3 regions of the Exiguobacterium sp. OS-77 genome follow, and region 1 is predicted to be linked to each of the others. Evidence: predicted binding sites of a transcription regulator. Region 1 holds the regulator's gene; each other region holds the start of a gene.

Evidence for each region. Region 1 encodes Rex, which represses fermentation and respiration genes when NADH is low (regulators of the CRP and FNR family bind a similar motif). Its sites were predicted from a motif close to TTGTGAAATATTTCACAA; they were not measured.
Region 2: the regulator Rex is predicted to act here: its motif matches at 3,384-3,401, upstream of EXG77_RS05210 (cytochrome ubiquinol oxidase subunit I).
Region 3: the regulator Rex is predicted to act here: its motif matches at 2,448-2,465, upstream of cydD (thiol reductant ABC exporter subunit CydD).

What each region holds. Positions count from the first base shown of each region.
Region 1 covers NZ_DF239008.1:291,916-299,339, reverse strand. The annotation lists gene EXG77_RS01520 (S8 family serine peptidase) at 1-2,223, opposite strand, end outside; tRNA gene EXG77_RS01515 (tRNA-Ala) at 2,444-2,519, opposite strand; gene tatC (twin-arginine translocase subunit TatC) at 2,624-3,403, opposite strand; gene EXG77_RS01505 (twin-arginine translocase TatA/TatE family subunit) at 3,411-3,611, opposite strand; gene EXG77_RS01500 (redox-sensing transcriptional repressor Rex) at 3,611-4,270, opposite strand; gene EXG77_RS01495 (ABC-F family ATP-binding cassette domain-containing protein) at 4,438-6,339, shown strand; gene EXG77_RS01490 (hypothetical protein) at 6,321-6,761, shown strand; gene EXG77_RS01485 (flavin reductase family protein) at 6,881-7,424, opposite strand, start outside.
Region 2 covers NZ_DF239008.1:1,072,104-1,079,527, reverse strand. The annotation lists gene EXG77_RS05225 (Cof-type HAD-IIB family hydrolase) at 1-21, shown strand, start outside; gene EXG77_RS05220 (TrkA family potassium uptake protein) at 60-728, opposite strand; gene EXG77_RS05215 (cytochrome d ubiquinol oxidase subunit II) at 833-1,855, opposite strand; gene EXG77_RS05210 (cytochrome ubiquinol oxidase subunit I) at 1,868-3,265, opposite strand; gene EXG77_RS05205 (N-acetyldiaminopimelate deacetylase) at 3,501-4,613, opposite strand; gene EXG77_RS05200 (LysR family transcriptional regulator) at 4,597-5,487, opposite strand; gene EXG77_RS05195 (disulfide bond formation protein B) at 5,553-5,948, shown strand; gene EXG77_RS05190 (FAD-dependent oxidoreductase) at 5,998-7,269, opposite strand; gene nadE (ammonia-dependent NAD(+) synthetase) at 7,385-7,424, opposite strand, start outside.
Region 3 covers NZ_DF239008.1:2,982,426-2,989,849, forward strand. The annotation lists gene cydC (thiol reductant ABC exporter subunit CydC) at 1-685, opposite strand, end outside; gene cydD (thiol reductant ABC exporter subunit CydD) at 682-2,412, opposite strand; gene EXG77_RS15190 (Rrf2 family transcriptional regulator) at 2,621-3,103, shown strand; gene EXG77_RS15195 (nuclear transport factor 2 family protein) at 3,126-3,494, shown strand; gene EXG77_RS16360 (hypothetical protein) at 3,556-3,723, opposite strand; gene EXG77_RS15200 (neutral zinc metallopeptidase) at 3,806-4,648, opposite strand; gene EXG77_RS15205 (MFS transporter) at 4,832-7,424, shown strand, end outside.

The DNA.
Region 1 (7,424 bases):
TCCTTTATTCGGATCGACCGCATCCACTGAGTTTTTCTTATAAATATTGTTGGCTTCCAGGAAGTTCGTTCCTTCTGCACCGAGATCCGATTGTACCGTTCCGGCTAATTGATACGTCACTTTTTCGCTACTATAGTTTTTCAAATCGAGCGTGAATGTGAATTTCTCGCCGACCTCTTTGAGTGCAGCCTTTCCTTCACCCGATTTCGTTTCCGTAACGACGACTGGTGTTTTCATCGCAGCACGTAGATCCATTAAACCAGCACCTTCACGACGTGGTGAATAGAAGCTACCAGTTTTCGCTTCAGCATTATACTGCCCTTTATCAAGCTGTGGACGTGACGTATTCATGAGAATATTCTTCGCGAGTTTAACGCGTGTCGCACCATCGACTTTGAAATCCTTCGCGATTCGTTGCATGACGAGTGCCGTTCCTCCGGCGACGTGTGGTGCTGCCATCGATGTTCCACTCATGACGCCATATTCGTTATCATTGAGCGTCGAGTAGATTTTTCCACCCGGTGCCGTGATTTCAGGTTTGAAATCAAGATTTGGTGTGACACCCCATGACGTGAAATCAGACATCTCGCCCGCTACTGGGTTATCTGCTGAGACCGCTTTTCCATCGAACGTGACAGCAATTGCTTTTCCTGCTTTCGCTTTTTCTTCAAGATCATTCCCATCCGCGATGCTGAGCGTCACCATCGGAATCGTCGGATTGTTAAGTGCCATGCTGACATAATCCCCATGATCGACTCGTCCACGAACGATGACACCGGCTGCTCCTTGTTTCTCAGCTTCTGCTTGAATCATACCGTAATTGAAACTGCCGTTACGCACAACAAAAACAACTTTTCCTTTGACATCTTTTCCTTGATAGTTCGATGCTTGACCATCGCCGACATAAATGACGTCTTGCTTCTCCTTGTTGAATACCTTAATCGGATTCGGCGAGTCCTGTTTTTGGTACGCCAAATACCCAGCATCTTGTCCGTCAATCGTCAGTGCCATACCTTCAAGCGTTAATTTCGTATTCTCTAGCGATGCGACTTGTAGCGCTTGGCTGATCAACCCTGGAGATCCTACAACACCGATGTCAGGATTCGCTGTATACGGATTGCCTGCACCATGTCCTGTGAATGCCGAGTTTCCAGCAGAGATCGCACATAAGATCCCGTTGTTCATCGCGTTGACGATTGCCCGTTGCTCTGGATCATCTGCGTTGACGAATGATGCTGTCGAACCGAGACTCATGTTGATGACATCCGCTCCGAGGGCGATCGCATCATCAATCGCTTTGATGTAGATATCACTGAATGTCGATGGCATGCCTGGATCATTTCCGAATACTTTCATCGCGAGGAGTTGTGTTTCCGGTGCGACCCCTTTGATACCACCGTTCGCTTCGTCTCCATTAGCACCGACCGTACCCGCTACGTGCATTCCGTGCATCGATGCACCTGCACCTAAATCACGGATTTCGCTATCGTGATCAGCGTAGTTATAGCCGTATGGGACTTTTTCCGTGAAATACTTCCCTTTTAGTCCTTTTGATTCTTTGGCGCTTTCAACCTTTGAAGAAGTCAAATCAATCTTCGTCTCTGGGCTCAACACCATATCTTTATGCGACGGATCAATCCCCGTATCGATAACCGCTACAATTGTCCCTTCCCCTTTGAAGCCGTAGTCCTGCCATGTTTCTTTTGCATTAACCATATCTTTGCTATATAACATATCTGGTTTTGCACCTTTATCGGCTTTCGGTCGCGCGTATTCATGGGCGATATGTACGCTCTTGACTCCGTCGAGTTGTTTGATGTCTTCGATGTCGCCGAACTTGACTTCACCACTGAATCCGTTAATGACGGTCGTGAAGCTTTCCTTATATGTAACGGGAATCGATTTTTTAGCGATCGCTGACTTGACTGATTTTTGGACACTTACGAGGCGATCCTTAATCGACTCTTTTTCGGCATTGCTCAATGTGCTATACCGCTTGTTTTGTGCCTGCGCAATTTGAATCGCCGGCTTCTGCTCCATCTCGATGACGACACGGACCTTGTCAGACTGCTTATACACCTTCTCCTGTCCTGTTTTCTTAAGTGAGAGGGCGTGCGGCTTTTGACCGCTTGCCTTATCTTGCGAGGACAGTGCTCCTTGAGCACTGACCAAGTTGGAAGATGTCATCAAGACAGCTGCCAAGAGTGCGATTTCCTTCTTCATACTTCTTTTCCCCTTTTCTAAAAAACTATAATGATGTTACCAACAAAACAGTTAAACGAAAATTCTGTATATTTAGTTTAATGAAATAGATGGAAATAAACAATTCAGTTCTGTCTGTTTTATATAATTATTTGTTTTTATTGACACTTTATATTGCATTTCCATATTTTGAAAACAACAAAAAACTCTTGAATGCTCAAGAGTTTGAAGTGTACGAATATGGTGGAGACTATCGGGATCGAACCGACGACCTTTTGGCTGCCAGCCAAACGCTCTCCCAGCTGAGCTAAGCCCCCATGAATTAACTTTAGTATACGCATCGCTAACTGCTTTATCAATATAAAAATAACGCTTTCATAAAAAAGAATCCCTTCCAAAATTATCGGAAGGAATTCACGATTCATTTATTCAATTCACGCATCAAATCCGCCTGTCGTTCAAGCTCTGCCTGTTGCTCGAGGATCAAGACCTTTTTGTACGTCCGCGCAGAAATCAAGATGCTGATTTCATAGAGAACGAACAATGGGACCGAGATCATCAAGTGTGACGTCACGTCCGGCGGTGCGATCAATGCCGCAACGACGAACAGCGCAAAGTACGCATATTTCCGATTCTTTCGCATGAAAATTGGCGTCACGAGACCAAGACGTGTCAGAAACATCGTCACGACCGGCAATTGGAAAAGAAGACCGAACGGAATCGTTAATCGGATTAAGAAACTGAAGTAGTTCTCAACTCCGATGACTTGTTCGATTCCGAGTTCCTTCCCTAGTTCAGTCGAAACTTTTAATAAGAAAGGTAACAACCAAAAGTATGAGAAGGCTACACCAGCCAAAAATAGAAAGAAGATGACCGGAATATACGTCAATGTCGCTTTTTGCTCCTTATCATACAGACCAGGGCGGACGAATGCCCAGAGTTGATACATCCAGAACGGCGATGCCAGCACGATTGCGATGATGAACGCAAGATTCAAATACAACATTAAAGGATCTGCGACGTTGAAGGCATTCAAACCGATACCGAGCTCTTTTAAGTCCGCTTGCAAGAAGCGAACGAGCGGTCGGACGAGCGGAAATGCAACAGCGAACAGGACGACGACGATGATAAGCGACCAGACGATCCGTTTACGCAGTTCGTCCAGATGCGACGTCACGCTTTGTTCTTGATCAATCGCCATGATTCAATCACTTCTCTTTCGGTTCATCCTTTTTATCGTCGTCCATGATACCGTTCGTTGCGCTCTTGAACTCTTTCAATGTCTGACCCGCAGCACGACCAAGTTCAGGTAACTTCTTCGGTCCGAAGATGATTAATGCGACGACACCGATTAGTGCTAAGCTACCTGGTCCGATGAATGCTATAGTTGACGGGATAAGGTTTTCCATTATGATTTCACTCCTTCAGCTGATTGCGAATAATGCTTCATGAAATAAACTAACGACTGCAACTCGATCGATAAATCGATGTGATGGACCCGGACGCTCGCTGGCACGTTCAACCGCGCGGGCGTAAAGTTCAGGATGCCAGTCACACCATACTCGACTAACTCATCCGCTACTGACTGCGCGAACTGGGATGGAACCGTCAAGATGGCAACATCGACCTGATTCGCTTCGATTTGTTCTTTCATGTCCGAAACATGATAGATTGGAACGTCATGCGTCGTTGTTCCGACCTTCTCTTCGTCCGCATCAAACGCAACGACTATCCGAGTACTATTATTCTTTAAAAAGTTATAATTTGCAAACGCTGTTCCGAGATGACCGACCCCGATTAAGGCAACATTCGTCACCTCATCTTGATTCAAGGTTTTGCGGAAAAACGTTAAGAGATGTTGAACGTTATATCCATACCCCTTCTTCCCTAATGCCCCAAAGTAGGAAAAATCGCGACGAATCGTTGCTGAATCAACCTTCACCGCCTCGCTTAACTCAGCAGAAGAGACGCGGAGCTTGCCTGAATTGTATAAACTTTGGATGAAGCGATAATATAGCGGCAACCGTTTTGCTGTCGCTTGTGGAATTTTTGTGTCTGGTCCATTCATCCTGCAGTTCCCCCTTCGGCCACATCCATCGTGGCACCCAAATCTTTGCAAAAAGCTTTCTACTCTCCTTGATTGTAAACCACTTCACATAGAGTCACAAATAATATATTCCGCAGGACCTCGCGCTTTTGTTCGTGATAGACTAAAGGGTGGAAGGATGGATGGAAATGATACTCTTACAAGTCAACCAACTCTCGAAATCATTCGGCGTTGAGCCGATTTTAGAAAATATCAAATTGGAAGTACAAGAGCACGACCGGATTGCGCTCGTCGGACGAAATGGTGCCGGTAAATCGACCTTGCTCAAAATCATTGCTGGCGAACTCAGTCATGACTCGGGTGACATCATGAAAGGTAAAGATGTCAAAATCGGTTATCTCGCGCAGGACAGTGGTCTTGAATCGAACGAGACGATCTGGAACGAGATGCTGACCGTCTTTGAACATTTGCAGGAACAAGAACGAACACTACGCCGGATGGAAATCGAAATGGGCATGGAGCATATCTTGAACGATCCGGTCGCGTACGATCGTCTCCTAAAGACGTACGATCAAGCGCAATACGACTTCTCAGAAGCGGGTGGTTATCAGTTCGAAGCGAATATCCGCTCCGTCCTGCACGGCATGCGCTTTTATCCGGACGATTATTCGCGTCGGATCCAAACGTTATCCGGTGGTCAACGGACACGTCTCGCCTTAGCGAAGATGCTCCTGCAAGCACCAGAGCTCCTCATTCTCGATGAGCCGACCAACCACCTCGATATCGATACGCTTGCTTGGCTCGAAAGTTACCTCGGCGGTTATCGTGGTGCCGTTCTGATCGTCTCGCACGACCGGTACTTCCTTGACCAAGTCGTCAATGTCGTCTATGAGCTGTCACGCAATGTCTGCCGTAAGTTCACCGGTAACTACACGAAGTACTTGGAACAAAAAGCGGCATTGTACGATCAAGAAATGAAACAGTTCGAACAGCAACAAGAAGAAATCACGAAGATGCAGGACTTCATTCAACGGAACATCGCCCGAGCGACGACGACCAAACGTGCCCAAAGTGTCCGGAAGCGGCTCGAGAAGGTCGATCGGCTCGACCGACCAGATGGGGATGAGCGTAGCACGGTCCTGTCCTTCCCGATTGAAAAACAGAGCGGGAATGACGTTCTTCAAGTCAATCAACTGGCAATCGGTTACGAAGAAGCTGTCTCAAAAGACATCACGTTCCGCTTGCAACGCGGTGAATCGCTGGCACTCGTCGGACCGAATGGAATCGGAAAGTCGACGCTTCTAAAAGTCCTCGTCGGTCGCTTACGCCCCCTCTTCGGTGATTTCCGTTTCGGAACTGGCGTCTCGATCGGATATTACGATCAAGAGCAGGCAGAACTCAATGACCGGAACCGCGTCATCGATGAGATTTGGAACGAATGGCCACTGATGCGTGAACAAGAAGTCCGGTCTGTCCTCGGGCAATTCTTGTTTAGCGGTGACGATGTCTTCAAGATCGTCCATGAGTTATCTGGTGGCGAACGCGGACGTCTCGCACTTGCAAAACTGAAACTCCGGAAAACGAACGTCCTCGTCCTCGATGAGCCGACGAACCACTTGGATCTGGATTCGAAGATGGTCCTTGAAAATGCGCTCGTCGACTACGAAGGAACGCTGTTATTCGTCTCTCACGACCGTTACTTCATCGACCGAATCGCGACCCGCGTCATCGAGATGAGTGAAGCCGGCGTGACGGAATACCTCGGTGATTATTCGTACTACACGGAGAAGAAGGCGGAGCAAGAAGAAATCGCTCGTCTTGAAGCCGAGGAAGCAAAAGCAGCAAAAGTCACGGCATCGAAGACGATCGATAAAGAAGCGCAGAAGGAAGAGCGCAAGCGCCGTCAGCAAATCGAACAACTCGAACAAGACATTGAGCGGCTCGAACAGCGTTCAGCGGAGATCGAACAGTTGCTTTGCGAACCGGAAGTCTTCAATGACATTCCGAAAGCAACGGCACTTTCGGCAGAACGTGATCAGATTGATGTCGATTTGCTCGAATTAATGGAACGATGGGAGAACCAACACTGATGCGGACGAAGAGCTTTTTCATCAATCTCATCTTAGGATTACTATCCGGTGTTCTCTATTTCGTACCGTTATATGCCGATTATGTATCCGTCTTTATTCGTCCAGATGCCTTCAATGCTGCACTTCCTTTGTTCCTCTTGATTTCCTGCATGATCGGTCTCGTCATCCAGACATTGAGTGGGCTCTTCATCAGTTTACTCTCGGGATTATGCTGTACGCTCCTGACGATACAGCTATTCGTCGAACTCAATGATCCGTTGATCTTATCGTATTACGGTAGTGTCTCTCCAATCAGCGCTTTCTTGATCAGCTGCGTCGGAATATGGGCACTCGCAATCGTCTTTTATTTGCTCGATGGCTATCAGTACAGTAAACGTCATGGTCTTGAAGCCTCTTCAAACGAAATCGATCCGCAGCCTTGATGAATCAGATGAACGACATGAAAAAAGGAGTGGAGATTCCGGTAGTTAGACCGGTCTCTCCACTCCTTTTTGTTTGAATCAAAACGAATCATACGATGAGTCAGGCATTCACACTTCGATCATTTCGTCGGTCGGGCAATCGTAAACGTCTTCCCGATCGTCGCATAATCATTCCCTGCTAAACGAGCGACAGCCTTCAAGCCTGCCGCGTCAATTCGGAACGACTCGACGAGTTCATCTGCAACGTGATAGCGCAGTACTTCCCCGATTAGAAGATCGGCACCTTCTAGCTCGACGTGTTGCGTCAAGCGCATCTCGAAGCGAATTTTCGCTTCCGCGATTCCGGGTACTTCGATTGCGTCACTATCGACGAGTGTTAAATCCGTCCGCTTAAGCTCACTTTCACCGTAAGCAAGTGGTGCAGCTGTCTCATTGACTGCGTCGACGATCTCTTCGCTGACGATATGGATGACATAACTTTGTTTCGCTAGGATGTTACGTGCCGTATCCTTCTGCCCCTGATCCGTCCGTTGTACGGCGATCACCAGTTGCGGCGGACTGCTTGAAGCGACCGTAAAGAAGGAAAACGGTGCGGCGTTGACCGTCCCGTCTTCTCCTTGCGTTGTCACGAAAGCAATCGGACGCGGAATGATGCTTCCGATC
Region 2 (7,424 bases), 780 kb from region 1:
AAAGAATTCCAACTCATTTAATTAAGTAAATGTAAAGCTGAGGCGCGCCTCAGCTTTTTTTAGTTCTTCACTTTATGAATCGCACGCTCTAGACGGTCGAGGTCCTCATTTTCACCAATGACGACGAGATAGTCCCCTTTTTCAATCATTTCATCAGCTTGTAAAGAAATCAGAACGTTTTCTCCACGTTTAATGGCGACGACGTTCGCTCCGTATTTGCTCCGTAAATCAAGGTCAATCAATGTTTGTTTTGCCATCCGATCACTGACTTTAATTTCAACGATCGAAAATTCTTGAGATAAATCGAGATAGTCAAGAATATTGGAACTCATTAAACCATTTGCAATCCGGACTCCCATATCCCGTTCGGGGTGAACGATGAAATCTGCTCCAATTTTTCGTAATACTTTTTCGTGGTAATCGTTCGTCGCTTTAACGGTGATCGATTGTACCCCGAGCTCTTTTAAGATCAATGTCGTCAAGATAGATGCTTGAATATTTTCCCCGATGGCAACGATGACATGGTCGAAGTTTCGGATTCCTAGACTTTTTAAGACATTCTCATCCGTCGTGTCCGCGATGACGGAATGCGTCGCAATTCCCATGAATTCATTGACGCGCTCCTCGTCGGAGTCAATCGCTAAGACATCGTACCCATTTTTCGATAATTCACGGACAATCGAGCCACCAAAGCGCCCTAGTCCAATTACTGCAAACTCTCCATTCATTTTCACAACTCTCCTTCACAATCGCTCTTCCTTAGTAGTGTACCTGATTCAATTTAAAAATACTATAAACGCCCCTGCGATTCGCAGAGGCGTGTATTCATCCATTATTTTGAGGATTTCCCACGTACATAATCGTTATCGAACAAGAAGAGTCGTAAAATCAAGTACAACGCCGGAATCAAGAGTAAGAGTCCGAAGATGAAGACAACGACGAGTGCGGAAGCCATTGTTTCGTTAACGACCGCTTTGTTGATATCGATATATGGATACAAGATATATGGTAAGTGCGTATAACCGTAACCGAACCATGCCACTCCATACTGTAGCATGACCGCGACGAAAGCAATTCCGTAATTCTTCTTCATGTAGACGAGTGTCACCGCAACAAGGAAGAAGATGAAACTAGCAGCGAACCACCACCAGTTCCCGTTTAAGATGTTCTCATAGTGCCATGCCGCTTGATTTTTCAATCCAAAGAAAACGAGTGCACAGACTAGAATCGTTGGACCACTCCAGAAGAGTGCCCATTTACGAATTAGCGGAGTAGCCCCTTCATCCTTCGCTTTATCTGCGTAGAACAAGAGGAACATCGCACTGATATAGAGGACGGATACGATAGCGAGTGCTACGACCGACCAAGAGTAAAAGTTCGTAAATAATTTTGTTCCTAAAAACTCGACTGTTTCATTCGTTTTACGAATGAATCCACCTTGACTGATCGTCAAAGTCGTTGACATCGCCGCCGGAATCAATAGACCAGTTGCTCCATATAAGAACGTATAGAACATGCTGTCGTTTGATCCATAATTGGCAAATGCATAGAAGCTACCACGAATCGCAATTAATACGAGAACGATTGAGGCTGGCACGAGCAGTGCCGTACCGAAATAATAAGCGGTATCCGGGAAGAACCCGACTAGTCCGACGAAGAAGAATACGAAGAAGACATTCGTTACCTCCCACACTGGTGAGAGATAACGAAGAATCAATCGATTCGTTAAATGATCCCGCTTCGTATATTTTGAATAAAAGGCGTAAAATCCAGCACCGAAGTCAATTGAGGCAACGATGAGATATCCGTACAGGAAAGTCCAAAGGACCGTAATTCCTAGTGTTTGAACGTCCAAATCGTTCCCTCCTTACTTGTTATCATCCACGAACATAGCTTCCCCACGCGCGTGGTGGTTTTCAGCAAGTTCTTGAAGTTCTTTTCCAACCGGGTTTTTCTTGAACATCCGTAATAATACGACTGTACAAATCGTACCGAGCATCAAGTACAAGGCACTGAATAGAATCAACATCGGACCAACAGCAGTTGATGTCGTCGCCGCATCTGCTGTCCGCATGATGCCGTACAGTGTCCAAGGTTGACGACCAATTTCAGCATACATCCAACCTGCTTCAATTGAAATCATCGCCAGAGGTCCACCGATGAAGACACCTCTTAAAATCCATTTGTTATAAGGATTTAATTTTTTCAAACGGAATGCCAAGATGAACAAGGCAGAGATGGCAGCCAAATACATACCAATCGAAACCATGATATCGAAGAAATAGTGAACGATCAGCGGTGCTTGATCTTCTTTTGCGAACTCATTTAGACCAATGACTTCTGTATCTGGAGCTCCACCCGCAAGGATCGAGAGTGCATATGGGATTTTGACGGCTCCCTTGATTTCATAACTGCCGTCTTCTTGCTGATCAAGTATCCCACCAAAAATCAATTCTGCTTCACTTGTCGTTTCAAAATGCCATTCAGCAGCCGCGAGTTTCTCTGGCTGATATTTCGCCAAGTATTTCCCTGAGAAGTCCCCGACAAGTGCCGTCGAGAAAGCAAAAATCAATCCAGCCATGACCGTTAAGCGAAGTGCTTTTTTATGATACGCTGTTTCCGCTGCTGAGAGTGTTTTTTTGCGGAGTAAGTGGAACGCCGCGATTGCCGCCAAGATGAAGGCGACTGTTAAATAAGCCGATACGATGACGTGTGTTGCTTTTGTAGGTGTTGCTGTATTGAACATTGCTTTTAATGGTTCAATTTGCGTTAGCGTTCCGTTGACGATCTTAAATCCTTCTGGTGAGTTCATGAAAGAGTTGACCGTCGTAATGAAGAATGCTGATGCTGTCGCACCAATGACGACCGGAATCCCGATCAACCAGTGTAACCATGGGTTTTTGAACCGATCCCACGTGTACAGATAAATACCGAGGAAAATCGCTTCAAAGAAGAATGCGAATGTTTCCATAAATAGCGGTAGTGCGATCGTTTGACCAGCTACTTGCATGAGTGACGGCCAAAGTAGTGATAATTGCAATCCGATGGCCGTCCCTGTCACGACACCAACTGCGACGGTAACGACGTATCCACGCGTCCACCGTCTTGCTAATAAAATATAATCCGGATCTTTGCGTTTCAGACCGATGAATTCAGCTGCGAGTACCATAAGTGGTACCCCGACGCCAATCGTCGCGAATATAATATGAAACGCTAATGTGAGCCCTGTCAACAATCGACTGAGCAATACGGGATCATTGAACATGTATATAGCCCCCTCTTCCTAAAACATACTTCTCTATATGGTCTATAACCGTATCATAGAGAACATAACCCTTTATGTCTGTTTATAATGTTTGATGTAACAAATTGTTCACATGTGCACGTGATTTTTTTCACAAAATGTTCGAAAACTCCTATTCTTACATATATAAAAAGCTTTCCCATTCTTGATTTCGAAAGGGAAAGCTTAATGTCCTTCATTATTTCATAAAACTTTTTTAAACATATTCTCGGAAATAATGATCGAGTAAATCAATCACAAATGGAATCGCGGATTCATCCGGATTCAAGGTTGGTTGATGAAGTCCAGATGTCGGATTGTCGACTCCAAGCCAAAACATCATCCCTGGAATTTCCTTCAACATGAATCCGAAGTCTTCTCCTGTCATTGCTGCATCACATTCAATGTAGTTCGCATTCATCTTGACGAATGATGAAAATTTATCAACGATGTGTCGGTCATTGACGACCTCGTAATAACGATTTCCGAATTGCAGATCAATCTTGACGCCAAAGGAAGCTTCGATTCCTCGAATGATGTCACGAACGCGTCGTTCCAGTTTTTCCATGTCTTCCCCGTTGAGTGCGCGCATCGTACCGTCAAGAACAGCTCTACCGGCGATGACGTTTTCTCGAATCCCGGCATCGACCTTTCCGATCGTGATGACGCTACAGTTCATCGGATTGATGGATCGGCTGACGATTGTTTGCAATTGCATGATCAAGGCTGCTTGCGCAACGACCGTATCAATCGTCAAATGAGGAAATGCCGCGTGACCACTTTGACCATAGATCGTGATATGGACTTCTCGAGCACTCGCGAACAAGACGCCGGGACGGCTTGCAATCGTACCGACTGGATACTCCGGTGCGACGTGAAGACCATACATCTCACTTGGACGATATTTTTCAAACAACGGACTTTTAATCATCGGTTCTGCCCCGCCCGGACCTTCTTCCGCTGGTTGGAATAAAAAGACGACATCATCCATGACCGGCAATTCAATGATTCGTTTCATCAATCCCAACGCAATCGACGTGTGCATATCGTGACCACAGGCATGCATGAAGCCTGGATGTTCCGAGCAAAATGGAAGACCTGTCGCTTCTTCAATCGGTAACCCATCAATGTCTGCCCGGTATCCAATCGTCCGATTCCCAGTCAATCCTTTCACTCGAACGAAAACACCCGTTTCAAACGTATCATACGTGACACGATCTGGTGGATAAGCACGAATTTGTTCCAATATAAAAGCTTGCGTCTTAAATTCCTTGAACCCTGGTTCTGGTATTTTATGAAGCGCGCGCCGCATTTCAATGGCGTATTCCATCTGACTGACTTCCTCCTTCTTCTTTTACGATGTCCCAAAATGCTTGAACTTGTTTTAGTTCAAGCATCGATTCCGTAGACAAAATCCATGTATCTCGCTTTAATATCTTTCCGGACGATGTTTTTAACGGAAGCTGCATGACTTCATTTGATTGTTGGATCGTCGACTCGGGTAAAATCGCAAATCCAATTCCATGTAGAGCCATCTGCTTACATGTCTCGATTTGATCGACGACCAGCGTCCGAGATGGTGGACTTGCGAACCGATCTTGCCACCATTCTAAAATTTCTTGATAGTACGTTGAATCACTCTTGAACTGGATGAATGGTCGATCCGTCACGCGTAACTGTTCGATTGACGTCAACTCACTATCGACTAAATAGAGCGGATCCGAGAAAAGACGTTCTTTAACACCTTTCCAGTCCGGGTTTCCACGAATGATCCCGATATGAAAATGTTCCTCTAACATATGACGCATCATCTCACTGGACCATCCCGTGACAAGCTGAACACGGACATGCGGGTAACGCTCAACGAATCGTTTCAAGACACGAGGGAGCCAATATTGCCCCATGATGGAAGCGACGGCAATCCGAAGCGTTCCATAAACGGCACCCTCTTCTGCTGTCAATTCACTTTTTAACTCAAGTTCCTTTCGATTCATCTCTTTTGCGAGACCGATTACTTTTTCTCCTTGTGGTGTGATGCTTAACCCACGCGATGAACGAATGAATAATTTTGTTCCCCAGCGTCTTTCAATCGCAACGAGACGTTGACTAAGCGCAGGTTGCGAGACGAATAATCGTTCGGCAGCGCGCCTCATATTCAATTCTTCCGATAAGGTGATCAACATTTCCATTTCCGACACTTGCAATGTGAGATTCGACTCCTCATGATATAAGATGGCATTAGTTTAACACGTTAGAAAGGACGATACATATGACACGCTATCATTTTATGTTCATCATCTCAACGATTGCAACGCTTGGCAGTCTCTATTTCAGTGAAATTCGTGGATTCATCCCCTGCCCTCTCTGTTGGTGGCAACGACTATTCATGTATACGACTGCCTTTTATTTGCTCATCTCGCTATTCCGGTCGAAAACGATTGATCCACTCTTCGTCCGCCTGTATGTGCTTGCCGGCTTTGGTGTCGCCTTGTACCACGTCATTCTTGAGCGCTTACCCGATGGCGAAGCGTTATGTACAAGCGGCTGTCTCATCAAGTGGGTCAACTATTTTGGTTTCTTGACGATTCCGATGATGAGTCTCATTGCCTTTACATTACTCTTGATTCTAGCGTTCTATCCAGCACGTTCGAACAATGAAGCATAAGATACAAAAAAGAGAAGTCGATTCGACTTCTCTTTTTTGTCGTTTGATATCACGCCCATCGATTGAAGACGCTGACGGCGCTTGAGAACGCAAGCTCTGAGAGCTGTCCCGTACCTTCACACCAGTCCCCGACGAAAGCGACACCTGCATGATCCGGAATATGAGTCGCAAGCGGCGCTTGCCCCATTTTCCATTTGATTTCTTGTACGACTGCTCGTTTGATCGTTCGTTCTGCGACGATACGTTGTCGCCAATCTGCAAAATGAACGTCAAGCATCTGTTCGATTCCTGTTCGGACATGTCCAATATAATCAGGATCCTCAAGTCGATCGTGTTCAAGATAGGCGATTGCTTGAAGGACTTGACCATCCTTCGGTGCAAGACTTGCATCATAATGTGATAAATCCGTGATGAACGCTCGATGCGAACGGTCGTAGATGTATGAATACGGTGTTTGGATATACGGATGAAGTCCAAGATCATACACGAATACTTCTACCGGTTCATGACTTGCATACGGTGTAACAAATCGTTGAATGGCAGTTGGGGTCGCCATTTTTAAGATTTCACGCGGTGGTACGGCAAAGATGATCCGTTCGACGTTCCATTCTTGTTTCTTTCGATCACGTACTAAGAATCCTGTCGTAGTCGATTCGACTGCTGTTATTTTTGTTTTTTTCAGAATCTCTCCGCGGTTCTCTAGAATGATCCGTTCCAACTCCTGTACTAACCCTTGCCACCCCCCTTCGATGTATGAGACAGGCTTGCGCGTCCGAAAAAGTTTTTGATAATACTCGAAATAGACGTCTGACGGAATTTTTTCGGGTTCTGCCGTAAAAAAGTTCGTTGATGCCAAATCAAGCATCAACTGTGCCACTTGTTCATCGACTCGTTCTGTTTTTAACCATTGCCCGATCGATTGTTGCGGATCCCCTCGTTCGACTCGTAAAATCGTTTTAATGATTTCCCATGTGAAACGTACTTTGTTCGTTCCTTCGATGACTTCTGTTTTCAATAATCCCCAGGCATTCGCAGGAACTGCCGTCAAATGACCTGAAAACTCATATTTCGCACGACTCGCTGAGAAATCCAGCCACGTCACTTCGATACCAAGCTGTTTCGTTAATTTGCGAAGAATCGATTGATCGCGTCCATAAATCGCATGAGCACCGTAATTAAACGTAAATCCTTTTACGGTTTGAGAGGTGGCACGTCCTCCAAGTAATCCCGCATCCCAAAGCGTGACCGGCGTTCCTTGTTTTGCGAATAATGCAGCTGCCGTCAAGCCGGATAACCCTCCACCTATAATCCCAATCGTCATACTCTCGCCTCCTCAATCATCGTTTCTCTTCTTTTCCCATAACAATTGAAGAAGAATCGAAGAACATGAAAAAAGACGTGATTTCACGATTGAAATCACGTCTCCTTATTTTGGATTAGGCTTTCCACCATTCATCGAGTGGTGAAACGGGCATA
Region 3 (7,424 bases), 2.7 Mb from region 1:
ATCGTTTCGCGACGGCATTCAGGTCCTGTTCTTTTTGATCAAGTTGCTGGTAAATCTTTAAGTCACGATAGCCTTGGAACAACTCTGTCACTTCTGTTGACAGATCACCACGGCGGACACGAACCGAACGTGCGAAACGTTGTTCGCGGTACGCGAACCAACCCGGAATCAAGAAACCGGTCAGAATCAAACCAAGTAATAGAATCCCGGCAATCGTCCACGAGAAGAAACTGACGAAAAAGATCGTACAGAAGAAGACCAGCAACAAGACGATCGGTGGATAGAGGACACGTAAAAACGTATTTTGCAGACTCTCGACGTCCCCGACGATCCGGGCAAGTAAATCCCCACTCCGGTATTTGCCGAAAATTCCTGGCGCGAGCGGCTCGAGTCTCCGGTAGAACGACGTCCGGATATCACTGAGGATCGTAAACGTCGCCCGGTGCGAATAATAACGTTCCGCATATCGACTGGCGGCACGTGTCAGACTCGAGATTTTTTGTAGCGCAATCAGGACGGCAAGCGTCTGGATCGGTGGCAACAAGGCTGCCTTTGAAATCAGGTAACCACTTGCTGCGAATAAACCGACCGCTGTCACTCCGGTGAGGACACCGAAGAAGATTGACCAGGCGATATCGCGTTTTTGATGCACCATCAACCGAAAGACTCCTAGTAGTTCCTTCATCGTGTTTCCTCCCCTCTCTGGACGCTGCGCATCCGAGCATATTCCGAATCACGTCCAAGCAGTTCATCGTGAGTGCCACGATCGACGATTCGTCCGCCATCGAGGACGACGATTTGATCTGAGCGCTCGATCGTATGCAGGCGGTGTGCGACAGTAATGACTGTCGCTGCTTGTCCAAGCTGTTCGATCGCTTGTTGAAGCAATCGCTCCGTTTTGACGTCGAGTCCTGTCGTCGGTTCATCAAAGACGATGACGTTCGGTCGTTTCAAGAACGCGCGTGCCAACGCAACGCGCTGTTTCTCGCCACCTGATAGACCACGTCCACCTTCTCCGATTACCGTGTCGATCCCTTTAGGTAACGTCGCAATCAGCTCCTCGAGCCCTGCTGCCTGCGCCGCCTCAAAAATCTCTTCCGGCGTCGCTTGACGGAGTTCACCGATCGCGATGTTTTCTGCCAGCGTTCCGGCATACAGATACGGATGCTGCGAGATGTAGCTCAACTGACGGAACCAGCTCGCTTCCTCCACCTGACTGCGATTAATCCCGTCGAGCAGAATCCGTCCTTCTTTTGGATCCGCGAGTCCGGCAATCAACTGTAAGACAGTCGACTTACCGGCACCACTGCGACCGATCAACGCCACCTTTTGATACGGTTCAATCGCAAGTGTCACGTCTTGTAAGGCAAAGCGTCCTTCTTGATACGTAAAATCAACTTCATCCAAGACGATTCGTGGTGGACGGTTCATCGCAAGTTCTGATTGACCGAAGGCAACAGGACGATCGTCTGCTGTTAGTTCGACTGCGATCTGTTTCGCTGCCGCGACACTACCGCGTCCCGTATGGAAGGCAGCTCCCATCTCTTTTAAGGCAAGATAGTATTCTGGTGCCAACACGAGCATCAAGAACGCCGGGATGAAGGTAATGCTTTGGAACAAAATCAAGCGCAGACTGACTTCAAGTGCGATCATTCCCATGCTGAGCATCGAGATGAACTCAAGCATCAACGACGACAAGAAGGCGAGCTTCAAGACCGTTAACGTCGCATCCCGGAAATCAAGACTACTTTTTTCGATGACGTCACGTTGTCGTTTCGCACGACCAAATAACTTCAAGGTCGTCAGTCCTTGCAACGTATCAAGGAACGTTCCCGAGAATGCCGTCATCTTCTCGAGTTGAGCATCCGCCCGCTTTTGCGTCATGATGCCGATGATGATGTAGAACAACGGAATGAACGGTGCCGTGATCATCATGACGAGACCAGTGATCCAGTCATAGCTGAATGCCGCGATCAAGACCATCAAGGGAACGATCGTCGTCTGGACGACTTTCGGCAAGTACTGACTGTAGTAGCTGTCCATCTCGTCTACAGCGTCGAGCAAGACACTGACCTTCTGTCCCGCTTGCCCTTGTAGCATCATCTCGACCGAACGACCTGTGTATTTCGCGACGAGTGCTTCCCGAAGCGCCTGCTTCATGTGTGCCGATAACGTCGTACCGAGACGACCGTTCCAATACGTCACGATGACCCGGAGCAACAGCATCCCGAGGACGACGAGTAGTAACGGAATGACGGCTTCAAACGGTTGTTCCTTCAAGAAAATCCGATCGACCGTCAACACGATGCCGTACGATTGACCGACGACCGCAACCCCCATTAGGAAAGCTGCAATAATGAATTGAATGAGAATACTGCGTGGAATCTGGACGATTCCTTTTAATGGATTCATATACAAACGTCCTTTCACAAAGTGTGAACGACTTTTAGTGAATATTTTCACATATCGTACATTTAGTATACCGAATCCGGAACGGGGATGCCATGCAGATGCTGTCGAAAAGGTGTGACGGTTTTGTGAGAGCATAAAACTCGACAATTCTTTCGAATGAAACTATTATGGATATACATTATCCACGTTTAACGAAAGGGGACTTCTTATGCAAATGAAAACCGGGGTCGAGCAATCCGTCTACGCGATGTTGCTTTTGACCTTCCTTCCGGATCGCGCTGTGTTGCCCGGTGAATTCATCAGCCAGCAACTTGGTGCCTCGCCGACTTATTTCCAAAAGCTCTTACGAAAACTCGTCCAGGCGAATCTGTTGTATTCCGTACCGGGTGTCAAAGGCGGCTTTCGCTTACGACGTCCGGCAGACGAAATTCAAATCTTTGACATTTATCAAGCGATCGAGGGCAAGCAGACGTTGTATGCGTCAAGCGGTGTCTTTGAGGATTTGATGGGAATTCAGGAACAGGAAATCGGTCTACTCTCGAATCTGATGACAGAGGCGGAAGAGGCGTGGCAATCGACGTTGAAGCGCGAATCGATTGGCTCGATCCGTCAAGCAATCGACGCCTCCTGTCCACCGGAGCATTTAGAACGGTTGCATGCGTTAATCACAGACCGGATGATGACACTTTAATGAACAGAAAGAGGTTTTTACTATGGTATTGAATCGTTATTTCGACTTATTCGACGCGTCACGCACAGATGAACAAGCTTTTGAGGATCTCGTTTCCTTATTCACGACAGACATCACGTTCGTCCTGAACGGACAACCAAAGCACGGCATCGACGCCTGGAAACAGTTCGTCTGTCATGTGTTCACGGCGAATCAGGATATTAAGCATATGTATGCAGGCTGGGAAGAAACAACACCCGGAACGTATGAAACACGCTGGGCAGTTTGCGGAAAACGGGCAGACGGTAGTGTCTTCACGCAAGACGGAAAAGATATCGCACGTCTCGATGAAAACGGACGGATCGCTTACCTGGAGAACGTTCCAGATGATCCGACGATGTTCCGTTCATAAGATGGCTTTTAAATAACGAAAACCTGTGTTCCGCGCAAGCAGAACACAGGTTTTTTGGTATTTAGCGTTTCATTACGAGTCGTTTCAACAAATAGCCTGTGATGACAAGTAATGATGCAATGGCGAAATAGACCATGTAGACCAACAAGTCTGGCGCAAATCGTGACACGATGTACGTCAATCCGACGACAGCCGTATAGAGCAATAGAAATAGACTGATGTGCTTCAACTTCGACACTCCCCTTTGAATCCTTCCCTCTTCTTTACAGAAATGACTGGAAGATGTTTCAAAGGACTGTCGTTGCTTCGTTTTATAGATTCTTCGCTTTGAATGTATCTCCGCCTTCGATCGTGCCGTTATCAAAGCCTTTTTGGAACCAACGTTCTCGTTGCGCCGATGTGCCGTGGGTGAAACTCTCCGGTACGACATATCCTTGTCCCTTCTCTTGTAACGTATCATCCCCGACAGCATTCGCTGCCGTCAACGCTTCTTCAAGATCGCCTTCTTCGAGCAAGTTTTCGCCTTGCGCATGATGCGCCCAGACGCCGGCATAATAATCGGCCTGTAGTTCGAATCGAACGAGGTACTTGTTGAACTTCTCCTCACTCATTTGCTCTCGAAGGGGCATGATCTCATCCGACTTTCCGAGTAACGTCTGGACGTGGTGTCCGACCTCGTGCGCAATGACATAAGCCATCGCAAAATCGCCCGGTGCCCCGTACTTCGTCTGTAGTTCGTCATAAAAGCTTAAATCGATGTATAATTTCTGATCACCGGGACAATAAAAGGGACCGACGGACTTCCCTGCTTGTCCGCAAGCCGAACTGACTTGATCCGTATATAAGACGAGCTTCGGTTCTTTATAGGTCTTACCATCTTCTTTGAATTCCTTCGTCCAGACCCGTTCCGTATCCGCTAAAACGACGGAGACGAAGTCCGCTGCTTCTTTTTCCTGTGCTGTTTCTTCGTACGTCGTATTTTGCTGATCCTCACCGGTTAAGTCTCCGAGTAACTCAGCTGGATTACCGCCCATCAAGGTGATGACGATCAGCAGGATGATTCCGACACCACCACCGATGCCGGCGATTCCTTTCCCACCCATTCCTCGCCGATCCTCAACGTTTGAACTCCGTTCTCTTCCCTTCCATTTCATGCGCTTTCCTCCTACTCGTTTCGTTGTAGGTCTTTACCCGAAAGCATTCGTCCGTAACGCTCCGTCTTAGGATGGACGTTCCTTCTCGTATTCATTGCTAAAATAAGTACATCCATTTCTAGGAATATCGCCCTCCTGTAGAGAAGAGTGTCAGCACGGATTTTCGCAGAAAGGAGTTGTCCGATGCACTCGTTCCGTCAACACCTCAAGAACTTCATGCATACGTACCGTAAGGACATCCTTGTCCTATCTGGTATGTTTGTATTCATCCTAATTTATAGCTTTCCGTTGTTTCGTTCCGGTATGGTGACGTTTAGCGATCTATCCTTCGGACTGTCCTCCCATCGCTACTTAGAAGAAATTTATGGGGCTTGGAACAACCGCTGGAGCACGACGACGCTTCTGAATGTCGCACGATTGCTCTACATCCTACCGTTTTATGTACTCAGTCTATTGTTTGGCTCATCCGGTCCCGTCTTGATCAAGTCATTCATCATCGGACTGTTGACGATCTCTGCTTTATCGATGTTCGCTTTTACGAAACGGCTCCACTCGGTTTATGTCTCGAAGCACTTTTCTTATCTCTCACTGATTGCCTTTGCGATTGCCGCGTTGTTTTATGCCTTGAACCCGTGGGTGATTACGCGGATTCAACATATCTATTTATTATGTGGCTATTCCGTCTTCCCTTACGCTTTGATGTTGTTCTTCAACATCTTCGACCCGAAGTTTCGCGAACAGCTCGATCCTGGTTTCCGTTTGTCTGATCGATTGAGTCGACGGACATGGATTGATATCACCGGACTATCGATCGTCTTTGCCTTCATGGCGGCGGGGATCCATTATTTCTTTTTCTCGCTGATCTATATGGGAATCATGGTCGGACTCATTTTCCTAAAGACAAGTTGGACGCGTCGCAAAGAACGGATTTGGTCGTCGTTACTGTGGTTTTATGTTCGGGCGACTTGTGCGTTTGGTCTCGTTTTTCTACTATTCAATGGATATTGGTTCTTGATGTACGTCGGCTCGATCCTGACTGGATCACAAGCTTCACAACACAATATCAATGTCTCTGATACGTTGATGTTGTTCAGCCGACACTCGAGCTGGACGAACGTTTTATTTTTAACGAGCTACTGGTGGCCGATGTTTGATTTGACGACGTTACCGCTGACGTTTTGGATTGCTGGCGCGATTACACTTTTACTCATCTTGCTAGGAGCCGTCGTCGCGTATCGGCAACCGATCCATCTGTTCTTTAGTCTGCTTGCGATTCCGCTGATCGTCTTTGCGACCGGTACCCATGAACAAGTTGCCGATGCGTTCGTCCTGTTCGTGACGAAGACACCGTTGATTGGTGCGATGTTCCGCGATCCGAATAAGCTAGTTGGTCTCTTGATGGTCAGTTACAGCTTGTTGCTCGCCGTCGGATTAAATGCCGTCTTTATCCGTGCGTCCCGGACGATTCCACTGAAGTTGTACCGGGGCGTCTCGATCGTCGGAACACTGATCGTCGTCGCCTGTTTTTTCCTCCCTTACCGGACTGTCTATATGGAAGGTTTTTATCATCCGGTCAAGATGCCTAAGGAGTACACGGCTATCCAAGAAGAGGTCGATGGGAAGTGGTTGCAATTCCCGATTGCGGACGAGATGACGCAACCGAGTACCGGCATCGCGACGCCACGCTGGAATCAAAATCCACGAAAAGGTGGCGAGATCAAGGCAACGGGTGACGTGCAAGTCTATACGTCGGCACACGATACCGTCTTCCATCACGAAGGAGCGTCACCGACGATTGGTTACATGATGACGTTCATGCAATATCTACTCGACACCGGTCGCTCGGAACAAGCCGGACAGATTGCGAAAGCATTCGGACTGAAACAATTCGCTTATCGGGATGAGTACACGGGGATGAAGGACCGACAAGACTTCAATCTAAAGGTTCTACAGGAACAACGTGATCTCGTACAAACGAAACAAGTCGGCTTGTTCACCTTGTTCGACTTGATTGCACCGCTTGATACCCGAACCGTACCACAATTGATTTTGACCCCTTATGGACTCGAACGGTCAATCAGTTATCCGACACTGGCTGGCTATAATCTTGGTCGTCAATCGATTTTGTATGCGACACAGGCACATCAGGATAGCCTCTCCTGGATGAAAAAGGGTGATATCGTCGAGATGATCGAGGAAAACGACCTTGTTCTCAGCCAAGTGCCGGACGAATACTACTGGAAACCGTTCGATGCGATTGATTCAGCCAATGCCTTCCTGAACTGGGGTAAGACGTTTCTCGCCAACAATGATTGGCGCTGGTATTTACGGACGCAAGGGATGACGAATCCGTCGTTTGACCTCGATTTTGGAGACGGGATCGGTCTCTCGTTTGCTTCCGCCCGGATTGACGCGCCGGTCTACAAATTGGACGGATTAAAGGCAAAACAGGTCGCCTCCTTTAATTCGATGCTTGAGGATGAGACATTCTTCAAAGCCGATAACCCAGACATCGTCGACTTATCTCCGAATCCGATGTCAAAAGATAATAACCTGCCTGTCCTTCATGCGGAAGTCGCGGAAGGCGACCCGAAATACATCTGGCAAGTCGCGAAATCCGGTAAGCTGCCGGCACGACCGAATAACGCCTACCGCTTTGATATCACAGCGAGCGGTCGTGGGGTCGACCGGCTCCACGTCAAGGTCCGGTTCTTTGATGAGAAGGATCGCGAGCTGAATCAAACGTATGTCGTCGCTCCGCGTGATTCCGGTGATG